2 linked regions of the Rhizobium lentis genome follow. The protein of the gene in region 2 binds, or shares a complex with, the protein of the main gene of each other region. Links are inferred from orthologs where the notes say so. Each region holds a gene or a part of one and is shown on either strand. Other genes may lie near its edges.

Region 1 (4,650 bases), 250 kb from region 2 along the record:
GAACTCGATCAGTTCGACGCTGCCGGGAGGCCCGCTCGGCGTTTCCGCCGGCAATATAGTGGTGCGGCCGATCCTGGAATCCGGAATGATCGACACGTAGAATTCAACGGCTTCGCGCGCTTGCTCCGCGAACCAGAGATTTGAAACGACCTGCGGCATAAGACAGCCTCCTTGTTGGCGAGTACCCCGGACTCCCGTCCGATGCTTCAAGGACGTCTTATCGGAGCCGGCGCCGACAAGCTGCGATCGGAATATTTTCGCCGCTTACCTGCGCGACGATCGCAGCCGCACCCGGCGGCGGCCTTGCCGCCGGTATCCGTCGGCAACGGTGACTCAGGAATGAAAGCAGAACATCATTTCTGGTCTTTCCCTCCCGAATCACTACATTACGCGCCATGAGCAATAATTTCGACGATATTCCCTTCTTCGACGAAGAGCCGGGCGAAGCAGCGCGCAAGCCGCAACCGTCTGTCGCAGCGGCCGGAAGGCCCGCCGCCGCCGGCGGCATCGCCGCCCGCGCCATGGCGGCGCGCGACGGCGGCAAGCGGCCGGATTATCTGGCAGGCCTCAATCCCGAGCAGACGGAAGCCGTCGAAACGCTTGAGGGTCCGGTGCTCGTGCTTGCCGGCGCCGGCACCGGCAAGACGCGTGTGCTGACGACCCGCATCGCCCATATCCTCAATACGGGCCGCGCCTTCCCTTCGCAGATCCTCGCCGTCACCTTCACCAACAAGGCCGCCCGCGAGATGAAGGAGCGCATCGCGCTGCTCGTCGGCGGCGCCGTCGAAGGCATGCCGTGGCTCGGCACCTTCCACTCGATCGGCGTCAAGCTGCTGCGCCGCCATGCCGAACTCGTCGGCCTGAGCTCCGATTTCACCATTCTCGATACCGACGACGTCGTCCGCCTGATCAAACAGTTGATCCAGGCCGAGGGCCTCGACGACAAGCGCTGGCCGGCCAAGCAATTCGCCGGCATGATCGACACCTGGAAGAACAAGGGCCTCGGCCCGGCCGATATTCCCGAGGGCGACGCTCGCGCCTTTGCCAACGGCCGCGGCCGCGATCTCTATTTCGCCTATCAGGCGCGCCTCTCGACGCTGAATGCCTGCGATTTCGGCGACCTGCTGATGCATCCGATCGCGATCTTCCGTAAGAACCCGGATCTCTTGAAGGAATATCACGGCAGATTCCGCTATATCCTCGTCGACGAATACCAGGACACCAACACCGCGCAATATATGTGGCTGAGGCTGCTGGCCCAGCGCGCCAAAGGAGAGCCGCAGAACGTCTGCTGCGTCGGCGACGACGACCAGTCGATCTATGGCTGGCGCGGCGCCGAGGTCGACAATATCCTGCGCTTCGAGAAGGATTTCCCCGGCGCCAGGGTCATCAAGCTTGAGCGCAACTACCGTTCGACCGAACATATCCTTGGTGCCGCCGCCCATCTGATCGCCCACAATGAAGGCCGCTTGGGCAAGACACTGTTCACCGACCGCGCCGACCCCGATGACGTCAAGGTGCAGGTCCACGCCTCCTGGGATTCGGAGGAGGAGGCCCGCGCCATCGGCGAGGAGATCGAGCAGCTCCAGCGCCAAAAGCATCTGTTGAACGACATGGCGATCCTGGTGCGCGCCTCCTTCCAGATGCGTGAATTCGAAGACCGCTTCGTCACCCTTGGCCTCAACTACCGCGTCATCGGTGGCCCGCGTTTCTACGAGCGCCTCGAAATCCGCGACGCCATGGCCTATTTCCGGCTCGTCGCACAGCCGGCCGACGACCTCGCCTTCGAGCGCATCATCAATACACCCAAGCGCGGCCTCGGCGACACGACGGTACGCGCGCTGCACGATTATGCGCGCGCTCGCGACATCCCCATGCTTGCGGCAGCGGCCGACATCATCGAAACGGACGAGCTGAAGCCGAAGGCGCGAAAGGCCCTTTTCGACGTGATTCAATCTTTCCGCCGATGGCAGGAACTGCTTGAAAATACACCGCATACCGAACTTGCCGAGCAGATCCTCGAAGAGTCCAGCTATACCGACATGTGGAAGAACGATAAGAGCGCGGAAGCGCCCGGCCGCCTCGAAAACTTGAAGGAACTGATCCGCTCGATGGAAAGCTTCGAGTCGATGCGCGGTTTCCTCGAGCACGTCTCGCTGGTCATGGACGCCGAGACCAATGAGAATCTCGACGCCGTCTCGATCATGACGCTGCACTCCGCCAAGGGCCTGGAATTCGACACCGTCTTTCTCCCTGGCTGGGAGGAAGGCCTGTTCCCGCACCAGCGCTCGCTCGATGAGAGCGGCCGCGCCGGCCTTGAGGAAGAGCGCCGCCTCGCCTATGTCGGCATCACCCGCGCCAAGCGCCGCTGCCACATCTGGTTCGTTTCCAACCGCCGCATTCACGGCCTCTGGCAATCGACCCTGCCTTCGCGCTTCCTCGACGAACTGCCGGAAACCCATGTCGAGGTCGCCGAGATGGAGCAGAGCTATGGCGGTTACGGCCGCGGCGGCTACGGTCAGTCCCGCTTCGACAAGGCCGAGCCCTTTGCCAATTCCTATTCCACCCCCGGCTGGAAACGTGCCCAGGCCAATAAGACCGACGCCACCCGCGACAATTGGGGCACCCGCTCCGGCCACGCGGTGGAACGCATCGGCTACGGCGAAAGCGGCCCGAAGGGACGAACGATCGAAGGCGAGCTGGTGGCGAAATCGACGTCGTCGGAGCCGTCGCGCTTCACCCTCGGCGACCGCGTGTTCCACCTGAAGTTCGGCAACGGCAATATCACCGGCATCGAAGGCAACAAGCTGACGATCGATTTCGATCGCGCGGGGCAGAAGCGGGTGCTGGACGGCTTCGTCGAGCGCGTGTGATCTTGCGGCGAGCGGGAACCCTCACCCAAACATCCGCATACTGCTGAGCCCGAGAATATCGTTCAGCAGAGCGATCCCCATTCCGAGGGCGACGATCGACAATCCGATCAGGAAGAGCCGCCGAGCCCGGTCATATTTGGCCGCGAGCAGCGAGTCGCGCGCCAAGAGATCGGCAAACACCTTCACCTGAATGGCGATGCCGACGGTCAGGAACGCCATCGGCAGCAGATCGACACGGCTCCAGTCATTCGGATTGGACACCCAGAGACTGATGAAATTGAGCGAGAAACCAAGGATGATCCCGGTCGCCGTCAGCGACCCGTTGCGGAAGGTAGCGTCGATCTTTTCGTCTGCTTGAGGCTCGAACATGGTTTCAATCTCGACTTGCTGTTGATGCAAGAAAGGCAGAAATCGCGGCCGTGAGCAAGATCGAGACGCGGAAGCTTCGATCTGCCGACCGCAAGCACCATCCGCTTTCCCTCCGTTTCGCGAACGACCTATCGCTGTGATTGTATTAGCGAATACTTTTTCGACCAACTGCTACCGCTGGTGCCAGAATTAACACTTGCGCGCCCGCGCTAGGAAATCCACTAGTGATGCATTCGTGCATTTTCGCATTTTGCATTGTAATCACGCGAAGGGATTGGCCTTGATGAAAGCGCTGCTGCTCGTCGATATTCAGAACGGCTTCTGTCCGGGCGGCAATCTGCCCGTGCCGGACGGCGACGAGGTGGTTCCCGTCGCAAACCGACTAATCGACAGCGGCAGATATGATCTCATCGTCGCCTCCCAAGACTGGCACCCGCCCGGCCATGGCAGCTTCGCCTCGGCCCATCCGGGTGCCGCCCCTTTCGAAATGGGCGAACTGTCCGGCAAGCCGCAAATGATGTGGCCGGACCATTGCATCCAGGGCACGCTCGACGCGGAACTGCATCCTCAGCTGAAATCCGAAGAGATCGACCTCATTCAGCAGAAGGGCGAGGATCCTAGGATCGACAGCTATTCGGCATTCCGCGACAATGACCAGGATGCCACGACCGGTCTTTCCAATTTCCTCCAGGATCAGGGTGTCACCGATCTCGACGTCTGCGGGCTGGCGACCGATTATTGTGTCAAGTTCTCGGCGCTCGACGCGCTCGAGATGATGCCGGGTGTGCGCGTGCGCTTCATCGAGGACGCAAGCCGCGGCATCACCCCCGAAGGTGTTGCCGCCGCCATCGACGAGATGCGGGCACATGGCATCGCAGTGATCAAAAGCACGGATGCCTTGCGCGAATGAGCGTCCGATCGCCGGCTATTTCAACAGATAGGCATCGAACGTCTCATCGCTGCCGGCAACGGGGCCAAAGCGCTTGATGAGGGTCGTCTCGCTCAAAAATGCGGAAATGTCCTCCGGCGTCAGAGACAGTAGCCAATTGTAACTTTCATGCAACGAGACGGGCCCGCCAATTCGCTCAAGCCGCTGCGAGAGAAGAATGACGATGGGCGCATGCTCGCTCTGCTGCAATTGCCGCGCCGTCCGGAGAATATCGGCAAGGCTGAGTGAAAGCCGCGCATTGCGGGTATATCGCACGATGGCGCCGAACCGCTCCTCCCGCACCAGATAGGTGCGATTGGAGACGTAATAGGGCAAAGGTTCCACGAGATAGTCGGGATCCGCCATGATGATCGCCTCCTTGAGATCGGGGCGAGACTGAATGAACGAGCCGAGATCACGGGCTCGGCTCAGCGGTATGTCGGTGAAGAGGAACTGAGAGACCTTTTCGATAGCGGAGAC
Region 2 (8,450 bases):
CGTTCGGCATGCGCCGCGGCGGGCGCGAGAAGCATCATCAAAACAAGTGCATGCAATCTGGTCATCATCCCCTCCGCGTCCCCCCGGCCACTATGCATGGTCTGTGGCCGGCTAGGCAACTGGGGTAATTTCAGATCCCTGATCTCTTTCCATCACCGCGCCAACTCTCAAGCCACCCACCCTCTGCGTAGCTCACGGTTTTGCTTTGGCGCTTTCCTCCCGGAACGCCGCCTCGCCGGCATCGGAGACTTCGACCCACTTCTTGTCGGGCTCGGCGTCAGCGGTGTAGCTGTCATGCCAGTTCCACCATTTGTAGGTCGGGGTCTGCGGGTAGCCCTCGGGCGAATCCTCCCAGACCTCCTGGCGGCCGAGCGGCGTGATGTCGAGATAGTTCCAGGTGCCACCCATCTGCTCGTCGCCGCGATTGTTGACGAAATAGGTGCGGAAGATGCGCTCGCCGTCGCGGTAGAAGACATTGGTGCCGTGCCACTCGCCGACCCCAAAGTCCCAGTCGAAATCGTCGGTGACCGTCACCCAGGGTATCGTCCAGCCCATCCGCGCCTTCAGCCCGGCGATGTCGGCCTGCGGCGCGCGCGAGGCAAAGACCAGGGTCGTGTCGCGGGCGTTCAGATGGGCGACATGGGCGACCTGGTCTGCTACCATCGAGCAGCCGCGGCAGGCATGTTCGGGCCAGCCGAAGACGCCGGGCTCGTAAAAGGCGCGATAGACGATGAGCTGGTGCCGGCCCTCGAAAAGGTCGAGCAGGCTCACCCTGCCCTGCGGTGCTTCGAAAGCATAATTCTTTTCGACGGCCATCCAGGGCATGCGCCGCCGCTCGGCGGCCAGCGCGTCGCGGGCACGCGTATGCGCCTTTTCCTTCACCAGAAGCTGCCTGTGAGCAGCCTCCCAGGCCTCCTTCGACACGACGGGCGGCCTCTGCATGGCCTGTCCGCCCTTTCCATTCTCGGCTGTTGCAGTCATCGCTTCGATCTCCTCGTTGGGGCGAATTCCCGCACCTCCTGTCCTAAGGCGGGTTCATCACGCATTGGTCGGACATAGTTTCGCATCGGGCCTCGAAAAGTGGGAGTAACAAGTGTGACCGGAATTCGCGCGGCCAGCGCAACCCCGACCAACACAACAGTTGCCAAAACCTGCAGACTGACGGAAGCTTCACCCTGGCCATTGGCGACGGATTGCGCGACATGACGACAGCCTCATCAAGCGAGACGGCAAGACACGGCAGCGCCAGCATCTGCCGCGGCTGCTGGGATCAGATGCATATGCCGATTCCGATCGGCGGACCGCTCGCGCTTCCCTTCCGCGCCTTCGGCATCACCCGCAGCAAGATGAACCCCGACATCTGCACGATCTGCGAGCGCTCCTTTCAATATGTGAAGAAGCAGCGTCAGATCACCGTGGACGCCACCATTCTGTTTGCCGATATCAGAGGCTTTACCGATCTTTCCGAGCGCATCGAGGCGGTGCGCTTGAGCGAAATCGTCAGCCTGTTCCAGGATCGCTGCGCCCAGGCCATCTGGGCGCATGACGGCATCGTCAACAAGCAGATGGGCGACGGCCTGATGGCGATCTTCAATTTCCCGATCCTCCGCAAGGATCATGCCGCCGCGGCGATCATGGCCGCGGAGGAAATCCAGCGCAACTGCGCCGCGGCGCTAAGCAGCCTGGCGCTCGACGCCCTGCCCGGCCGCACCTTGGGCATCGGTGTCGGCATCCATTCCGGCGAGGTTCAGATCGGCGAATTCTCCAGCTTCCGCAGCGACTTCACCGCCATCGGCGGCGTCGTCAACCAGGCCGCACGGCTTGAATCCCAGGCGGCAGCCGGCGAGATTCTGATTTCGGCCGAAACGGCCGCCAAGGCTCCTGACCTCGCGGTGGGCGCAGAAACCCGTATGCTGGCGCTGAAGGGCATCGAGCAGCCGGTGCAGGCAAGCGTGCTTGTCAAATTGTGAGCTACCACCACCAGAGGATTTAAAGCAGAGCTTTCGTCCCGTCTTCATCGTCGATCGGAATGCCGGCCTCCAGCGCGGCCAGGATGAAAGCCTGCCGCACCGTCTCGGCCGGCATGCGCCCGGCAAGCCAGGCGCGGCAGAAATCGATGGCTCTCTGCTGATGGACGCCGCCATTGACCGGCCAGTCCGAAACCAGCGCATAAAGCGCATCCTGCGGTGAGCGGAGAACCAGCCGTTCGCCGGTATCAAGATCGATCGAAATCGGTTTCTTCCAGAAGGCGGAATGGTCGCTAATGGCAGTCGCACCTGAAGCTGACGTGACAGGAAACTAACTGTCGAAGAGGCGATTCCGTTCCAGTGAGGGGCCGGAGGTTGGTCACTGGACCCGCGCCTAAGAGAGCCTCACCGTGTGGTGCTTCCGCCAAGGACCGCGAAGGGCGAGACGGATGTGCTGCGTCAGCCGGGCAGCTTGCAGCCCTTGCTCATGCCAGCCGACTGCATGGCTGAAACCTTGCCTTTGGACGCGGCAATTTCCCCTTCTTTGTCTCCTCCAGCGACACTGCCGATGGGGACGCCGACGAGAAAGACACCGAAAGCGTCGCCGTTCGCAGCGCTGATCTGCTGCTTGGAAAGGTCGTCGAGCTTGGCCTTCTCTTTCTTGAGTTCCGCGGCGAGCGCCTCGCAACTCAGGTTGGTGTAAGCTGCCATCGGAATATCGACCTGGACGATGGCGTCAGGACGTTTGGCGCAGCCGGCAAGTGCCGCAGTCGCCGCGAGTGCTATGATAATCTTGTTCATGAATGGTCCCCAATTCCCGCAGCAGCTGTAACATCGCCGCGCGCATTGCGGGAGGCGGCCAAGCCTTCAACCACAGACTTTTATTTGCCTGGGAATGGGAACATGGGGCGCTGCTTCAAACTCCCTCATCCCTTCCTCGGGCTTGACCCGAGGGACGTCACAGGGATCCAGCGCGCCCAAGTCCTTGGGCGCGTGAGACGCTCTCCGTGCTGGATCACGGCGCAGACGCGCCGTGGCTGGATTCCTGTGACATCCCTCGGGCGCAGCCCTGAGGGCACAGGAATGAGGGAAGAGGGGTGGTGCCTCGAAGGCCTCGAAGGACGGGGTGCGCCGGCCTCACGGCGATAGGTCCGGGAGATTGTTGACCCAATCCGAACGATTCATTCGTTTCCCTTTTGTACTCTTGCCCTCTTCCATTTCGCGCTGACTCTCTCCATATTCGCGCCATGGCCAGATCTCCGAAAAAATCTTCGCCCTCGAATGGTTTCGAGGAAGCCCCGCAATCGTCCTTTGAAGGCGCCCCACTCTCCGGCTCCGTCGCCGATTGGGTGAAGCAGCTCGAGGCCGATGCCGAAGCGTCGGGGGTGGAGAGCCAGCGCGAGATCGCTTCCAAGGCTGGCAAGCACCGCAAGAAGGTGGAAAACGAGGCGCGCAAGCACAACGAAGCGGTCAGCGTCAACAAGAAGGCGACGGTCAGCAAGACTGCACGCGGCGTCTCGATCGGCGGTTCCTCCGACCCGAAGACGCGCGCCGCCGCCGGCCTCAATCCGGTGGCCGGCCTCGACATTTCGCTCGAGGATGCCGGCAGCATCTCGCCCGGCGGCGTCACTGCCACGGTCGAGGCGCTTTCCAAGCTGATCGAGAGCGGCAACCCGCTGCACAAGAACGGCAAGATCTGGACGCCGCACCGCCCTGCCCGCCCGGATAAATCGGAAGGCGGCATCACCATTCGCATGGCCTCCGAATACAAGCCGGCCGGCGACCAGCCGACGGCCATTCGCGATCTCGTCGAGGGCCTGCAGAGCGGCGAGCGCAGCCAGGTGCTGCTCGGCGTCACCGGCTCCGGCAAGACCTTCACCATGGCCAAGGTGATCGAGGAGACGCAGCGCCCGGCTGTCATCCTCGCGCCGAACAAGACGCTGGCCGCCCAGCTCTATTCCGAGTTCAAGAACTTCTTCCCCGACAATGCGGTGGAATATTTCGTTTCCTACTACGATTACTACCAGCCGGAAGCCTATGTGCCGCGCTCCGACACCTATATCGAGAAGGAAAGCTCCATCAACGAGCAGATCGACCGCATGCGCCACTCGGCGACGCGCTCGCTGCTCGAACGCGACGATTGCATCATCGTCGCCTCAGTCTCCTGCATCTATGGTATCGGCTCGGTCGAGACCTATACGGCGATGACCTTCCAGATGAATGTCGGCGACCGGCTGGACCAGCGCCAGCTGCTGGCCGATCTCGTCGCCCAGCAATATAAGCGCCGCGATATGGATTTCACCCGCGGCTCCTTCCGCGTGCGCGGCGATACGATCGAGATCTTCCCCGCCCACCTGGAGGATGCCGCCTGGCGCATCTCGATGTTCGGCGACGAGATCGACGCCATCACCGAGTTCGACCCGCTGACCGGCCAGAAGACCGGCGATCTGAAATCGGTGAAGATCTACGCCAATTCGCACTATGTCACCCCGCGCCCGACGCTGAACGGCGCCATCAAGGCGATCAAGGAAGAGCTCAGGCTGCGCCTCGCCGAACTGGAGAAGGCCGGCCGCCTGCTGGAGGCCCAGCGCCTGGAGCAGCGCACCCGCTACGATATCGAGATGCTGGAAGCCACCGGCTCCTGCCAGGGCATCGAGAACTATTCGCGCTACCTCACCGGCCGCGATCCCGGCGATCCGCCGCCGACGCTGTTCGAATATATTCCCGACAACGCCATCGTCTTCATCGACGAGAGCCATGTCACCGTGCCGCAGATCGGCGGCATGTATCGCGGCGACTTCCGCCGCAAGGCGACGCTGGCCGAATACGGCTTCCGCCTGCCCTCCTGCATGGACAACCGGCCGCTGCGCTTCGAGGAATGGGACGCCATGCGTCCCGACACCATTGCCGTTTCGGCCACGCCGGGCAGCTGGGAGCTGGAGCAATCGGGCGGCGTCTTCGCCGAACAGGTGATCCGCCCGACCGGCCTGATCGACCCACCGGTCGAGGTCCGATCCGCCCGCACCCAGGTCGACGACGTGCTCGGCGAAATCCGCGAAACCGCCGCCAAGGGCTACCGCACGCTCTGCACCGTGTTGACCAAGCGCATGGCCGAAGACCTCACAGAATATCTGCATGAGCAAGGCGTGCGCGTGCGCTACATGCACTCGGATATCGACACGCTGGAGCGCATCGAGATCATCCGCGATCTCCGCCTCGGAGCTTTCGACGTGCTCGTCGGCATCAACCTGCTGCGCGAGGGCCTCGACATTCCGGAATGCGGCTTCGTCGCCATTCTCGATGCCGACAAGGAAGGCTTCCTGCGCTCCGAAACCTCGCTGATCCAGACGATTGGCCGCGCAGCACGCAACGTCGACGGCAAGGTCATCCTCTATGCCGACCAGATCACCGGCTCCATGCAGCGCGCCATGGACGAGACCGCGCGCCGCCGCGAAAAGCAGATGGCCTATAACCTCGAACACGGCATCACGCCGGAATCGGTGAAGGCCAAGATCTCCGACATCCTCGACAGTGTCTACGAACGCGACCACGTCCGCGCCGACATCTCGGGCGTCTCGGGCAAAGGCTTCGCCGACGGCGGCAACCTCGTCGGCAACAACCTCCAGGCCCATCTCAACGCCCTCGAAAAGAGCATGCGCGACGCCGCCGCCGACCTCGACTTCGAAAAAGCCGCCCGCCTCCGCGACGAAATCAAACGCCTCAAGGCCGTGGAACTCGCCGCCATGGACGATCCGATGGCGCGCGAGGAAGCTCGCAACCAGGAAGGTGGCAAGAGAACTGGAAAAGCCAACCGCGAGTCCCTTCTCCCCACGGGGGAGAAGGTGCCCGTCAGGGCGGATGAGGGGGCCACACCCTCCTACTTCTCCAAACCCACCCTCGACGACATGGGCCCAGGCACCGACACCACCACCCCCCTGTTCCGCAAACCCGATCTCGACGAAATGGGCCGCCACGTCGCCACCCCCGCCGACAGCAAAAGCCTCTTCCGTCGCAACACGCTCGACGAAATGACCGTCAGCCGCACGGAAAAACCGGTGACCGGCCATGTGCCGGAGAAGCCGGAGTCCGCCAAGGACACGAAGCGCTTCTCACCCTTGCTTGAAGGCCAGCCGGAACGCGACGACGGCGTGAGGCCGGTGGTGCGCGGCCGCGTTGGCGCCGGGAGCTATGAGGAGCCGGGCGAGCAGAAGCGCAAGGGGCGGACGAAGGGGAAGACTGGGCGGCCGGGGCGGTGACTCGCTACAAGGCGGTCGTCGAGTGGCCGTTATAGGCTATAATGTCTTCTCAGAGCTTTATCGAAAGATTTCGCGATTACGAATTTCGCGTGACGACGGTATCTTTGTGTCTGCAATGAAAAGATTGGCTTATACCCAATAAAAGCCTTACTCGCTCGGTTCACATACTTAGAAAACGTCCAAGTTTCATATCCGATATCTTGATTGAACGTCACGTCTCGCAACAGTTTTGTTTCAATTTTCCTTCGATTGTAGTTAGCAATCAGCCATCCTTTGCCTTTGGCGCGATATCGCTTAACGAATCGCCACGCATCGCCATAGGCTCGCATTTTGAGCTTTCTCCAGGCATTGGACAGCGTAGAGTTCTTGATCTTCACCGTTTGGCCATCGAATTCAAAACCAAGATATTCGAGGCCATTCCTGGAGGCCTTCCCGTATAGATGTGCAAACGAAAGGCCAGTTTGTGCGGAAGAGAATTCACAAACGGCGACTTTCTTATCCTGGATCCGTAATTGCTTTCCGTAATTCTTTATCGCAGATTGGAGACGTTCCTTTGCAGCCATAGGGTCCGGCGCGCCACCTGTGGGAAGGATGATAACAATGTCGTCAGAATAGCGTCTATAAAGTCCTCCAAGAGCTTTGCTCCAGGAGTTCATTTCCTCGTCAAACTCGATCAAGTAAAAGTTTGCAATTAGATCAGACAACGGCGTACCCTGCGGAATCCCGAAATCAAATCCATTCTTTTGAATTAGGCTGGCTTGGCCTGCCCCTTTGCCGGAAACAATACTCCTAAATTCTGTGGGTTCGCAGATCTGTTTAAAGCCGCTTGTTCGAAGGACATCTATCTTACGCTTTCGCTTTTCAGTCCGGTTTGCTCCATCGCCCTTTTTATACATCTGCAGACGATTGAATAAGAGATCGATGTCCACGACTGAGTACTTGGTAACGGCACGGAAAACAGCCAAATGGTCAGGGGGCAAGTCTCTTCCGATGAGCATCTCCCAAACAGCTTTGATGCGAGAGTGCTCCAGACTTTCGAAGTAGGATTTTATGTCGACGACTGTGACGTAACAGCCGTCGCATTGCTTAATAAAGGAAAATATGTCGCGAGCTATTTCTATATTACATTTATTTCCGCCACCGGCCTTCGGCAATCTGCGATAGGCCACTGGAACATCTTCGATGCCTCGTTTTCTCAGCTGTCTCTCATATAAAGGTGAAAGCTTTGCGCGATAGCGGGCGAATATCGCGGCATCTCTCCTCGAAGCAAATCTTATTGGCCTACTCTTCCTGGTTCGGGCGCCGTCCCTTCTGAATTTCGCCCACTCCTCGTGGAACAACAACAAAGGCAGGAAGGGGTTCTTCGCGACTTCTGTTGGACTGTTTGCTATGCGCGCAAGCTGATGGGGTGAAACATTCCGGTCGAAATGTATATATGTTTTTATGTCCTTATCACGTGGAACCCAGTGTTCTTCTGATTGCCCGGCGTCATATTCGGTGTGAGAGGAGGCAAAAACACCATCAGGCATGGTTTAGTTTTTGCCTCCGCCAGTATATCATGGCACAAATGCCACTAACGTCCTTAAATTAACGAAACATGCTATTCTGTCACTGCGGAGATATTGTCGACTATTGTCGGCATCATCACCAGGAAGATTGGAAAGCGAACAACCATCGGAGTAATGTTGATGATCGCAGCGCTATTAACCGCCTTTCCGATTGACAGTATAAACACTTGACTCACGCGTTACCGTGATCCGGGACACCGATCATGGTTAGACCATTGCCGGGCTTACCGTCTGGGAACCCCCATGCAGAAAATATCAGACTTGACTTGCTGACTTTCAAGCCTGCGTTGAAGAAATCTACAGTTTTTTAGCATTTTTTACGAAACTTACTCTTCGCCAACTGCAACTGCGCTGATTCCAAGTAATTAGAGATTGTTCATAATGGTGCATTTCAGGACTGAAGCAGCTTTTCGGGTCAGTCTCTACCGGTAGATCAAGCAGACATCCCCGGAGCCAGGAAAACTGAAGACCTTCCTCTCGCCACCGCATGCCTCCTTCCCTCACCTATACACAATCCTCGCCTCCCTCTTCACCAGCGCAAAATAAATCCGCTCCACCCGACAGGCCGCACTCCTCGCGCTCGCCTCGTACCCCGCCGCCGGCCATCCGAGCCGCGGGCTGCCATCGGCCGATATCAGCCAGTACCAGCGCTCGTTGAA

The links. The genes of interacting proteins can lie anywhere in the genome.
Region 1: the proteins of uvrB (region 2) and J0663_RS01605 are in contact, whole or in part, in a crystal structure (PDB 7EGT), measured with the Thermus thermophilus proteins. The link is inferred for Rhizobium lentis from one-to-one orthologs. Residues at the interface, in WP_096411307.1 of Thermus thermophilus: Glu23, Leu25, Arg26, Asp27, Gly28, Glu29, Arg30, Phe31, Arg55, Glu326, Asp327, Phe328, Glu379, Ser382, Gln383, His398, Gly400, Arg401; in WP_096412145.1 of Thermus thermophilus: His654, Arg656, Phe657, Gln666, Asp668, Glu669, Lys680, Arg681, Leu682, Ser683, Lys685, Tyr686, Ala687.

Annotation. Positions count from the first base shown.
Region 1 is NZ_CP071454.1:309,104-313,753, forward strand. What follows is about bases 1-3,134. They hold J0663_RS01605 (ATP-dependent helicase), read left to right. Parts: upstream 1-395; coding sequence 396-2,873; downstream 2,874-3,134. Other genes in these bases: J0663_RS01600 (VOC family protein), read right to left, coding at 1-159; J0663_RS01610 (hypothetical protein), read right to left, coding at 2,895-3,134. Outside these bases: more of J0663_RS01610, read right to left, coding at 3,135-3,242; pncA (bifunctional nicotinamidase/pyrazinamidase), read left to right, coding at 3,526-4,152; J0663_RS01620 (hypothetical protein), read right to left, coding at 4,168-4,650. UniProt on the Escherichia coli protein: A helicase with DNA-dependent ATPase activity. Unwinds DNA duplexes with 3'-5' polarity. Translocates on single-stranded DNA with 3'-5' polarity. Initiates unwinding more efficiently from a nicked substrate than double-stranded DNA.
Region 2 is NZ_CP071454.1:51,955-60,404, forward strand. What follows is about bases 2,821-6,423. They hold uvrB (excinuclease ABC subunit UvrB), read left to right. Parts: upstream 2,821-3,214; coding sequence 3,215-6,223; downstream 6,224-6,423. Other genes in these bases: J0663_RS00325 (reverse transcriptase family protein), read right to left, coding at 6,253-6,423. Outside these bases: J0663_RS00295 (DUF4087 domain-containing protein), read right to left, coding at 1-65; J0663_RS00300 (DUF899 domain-containing protein), read right to left, coding at 193-981; J0663_RS00305 (adenylate/guanylate cyclase domain-containing protein), read left to right, coding at 1,203-1,970; J0663_RS00315 (lipoprotein), read right to left, coding at 2,427-2,768; more of J0663_RS00325, read right to left, coding at 6,424-7,752; J0663_RS00330 (hypothetical protein), read right to left, coding at 8,292-8,450. UniProt on the Escherichia coli protein: The UvrABC repair system catalyzes the recognition and processing of DNA lesions. A damage recognition complex composed of 2 UvrA and 2 UvrB subunits scans DNA for abnormalities.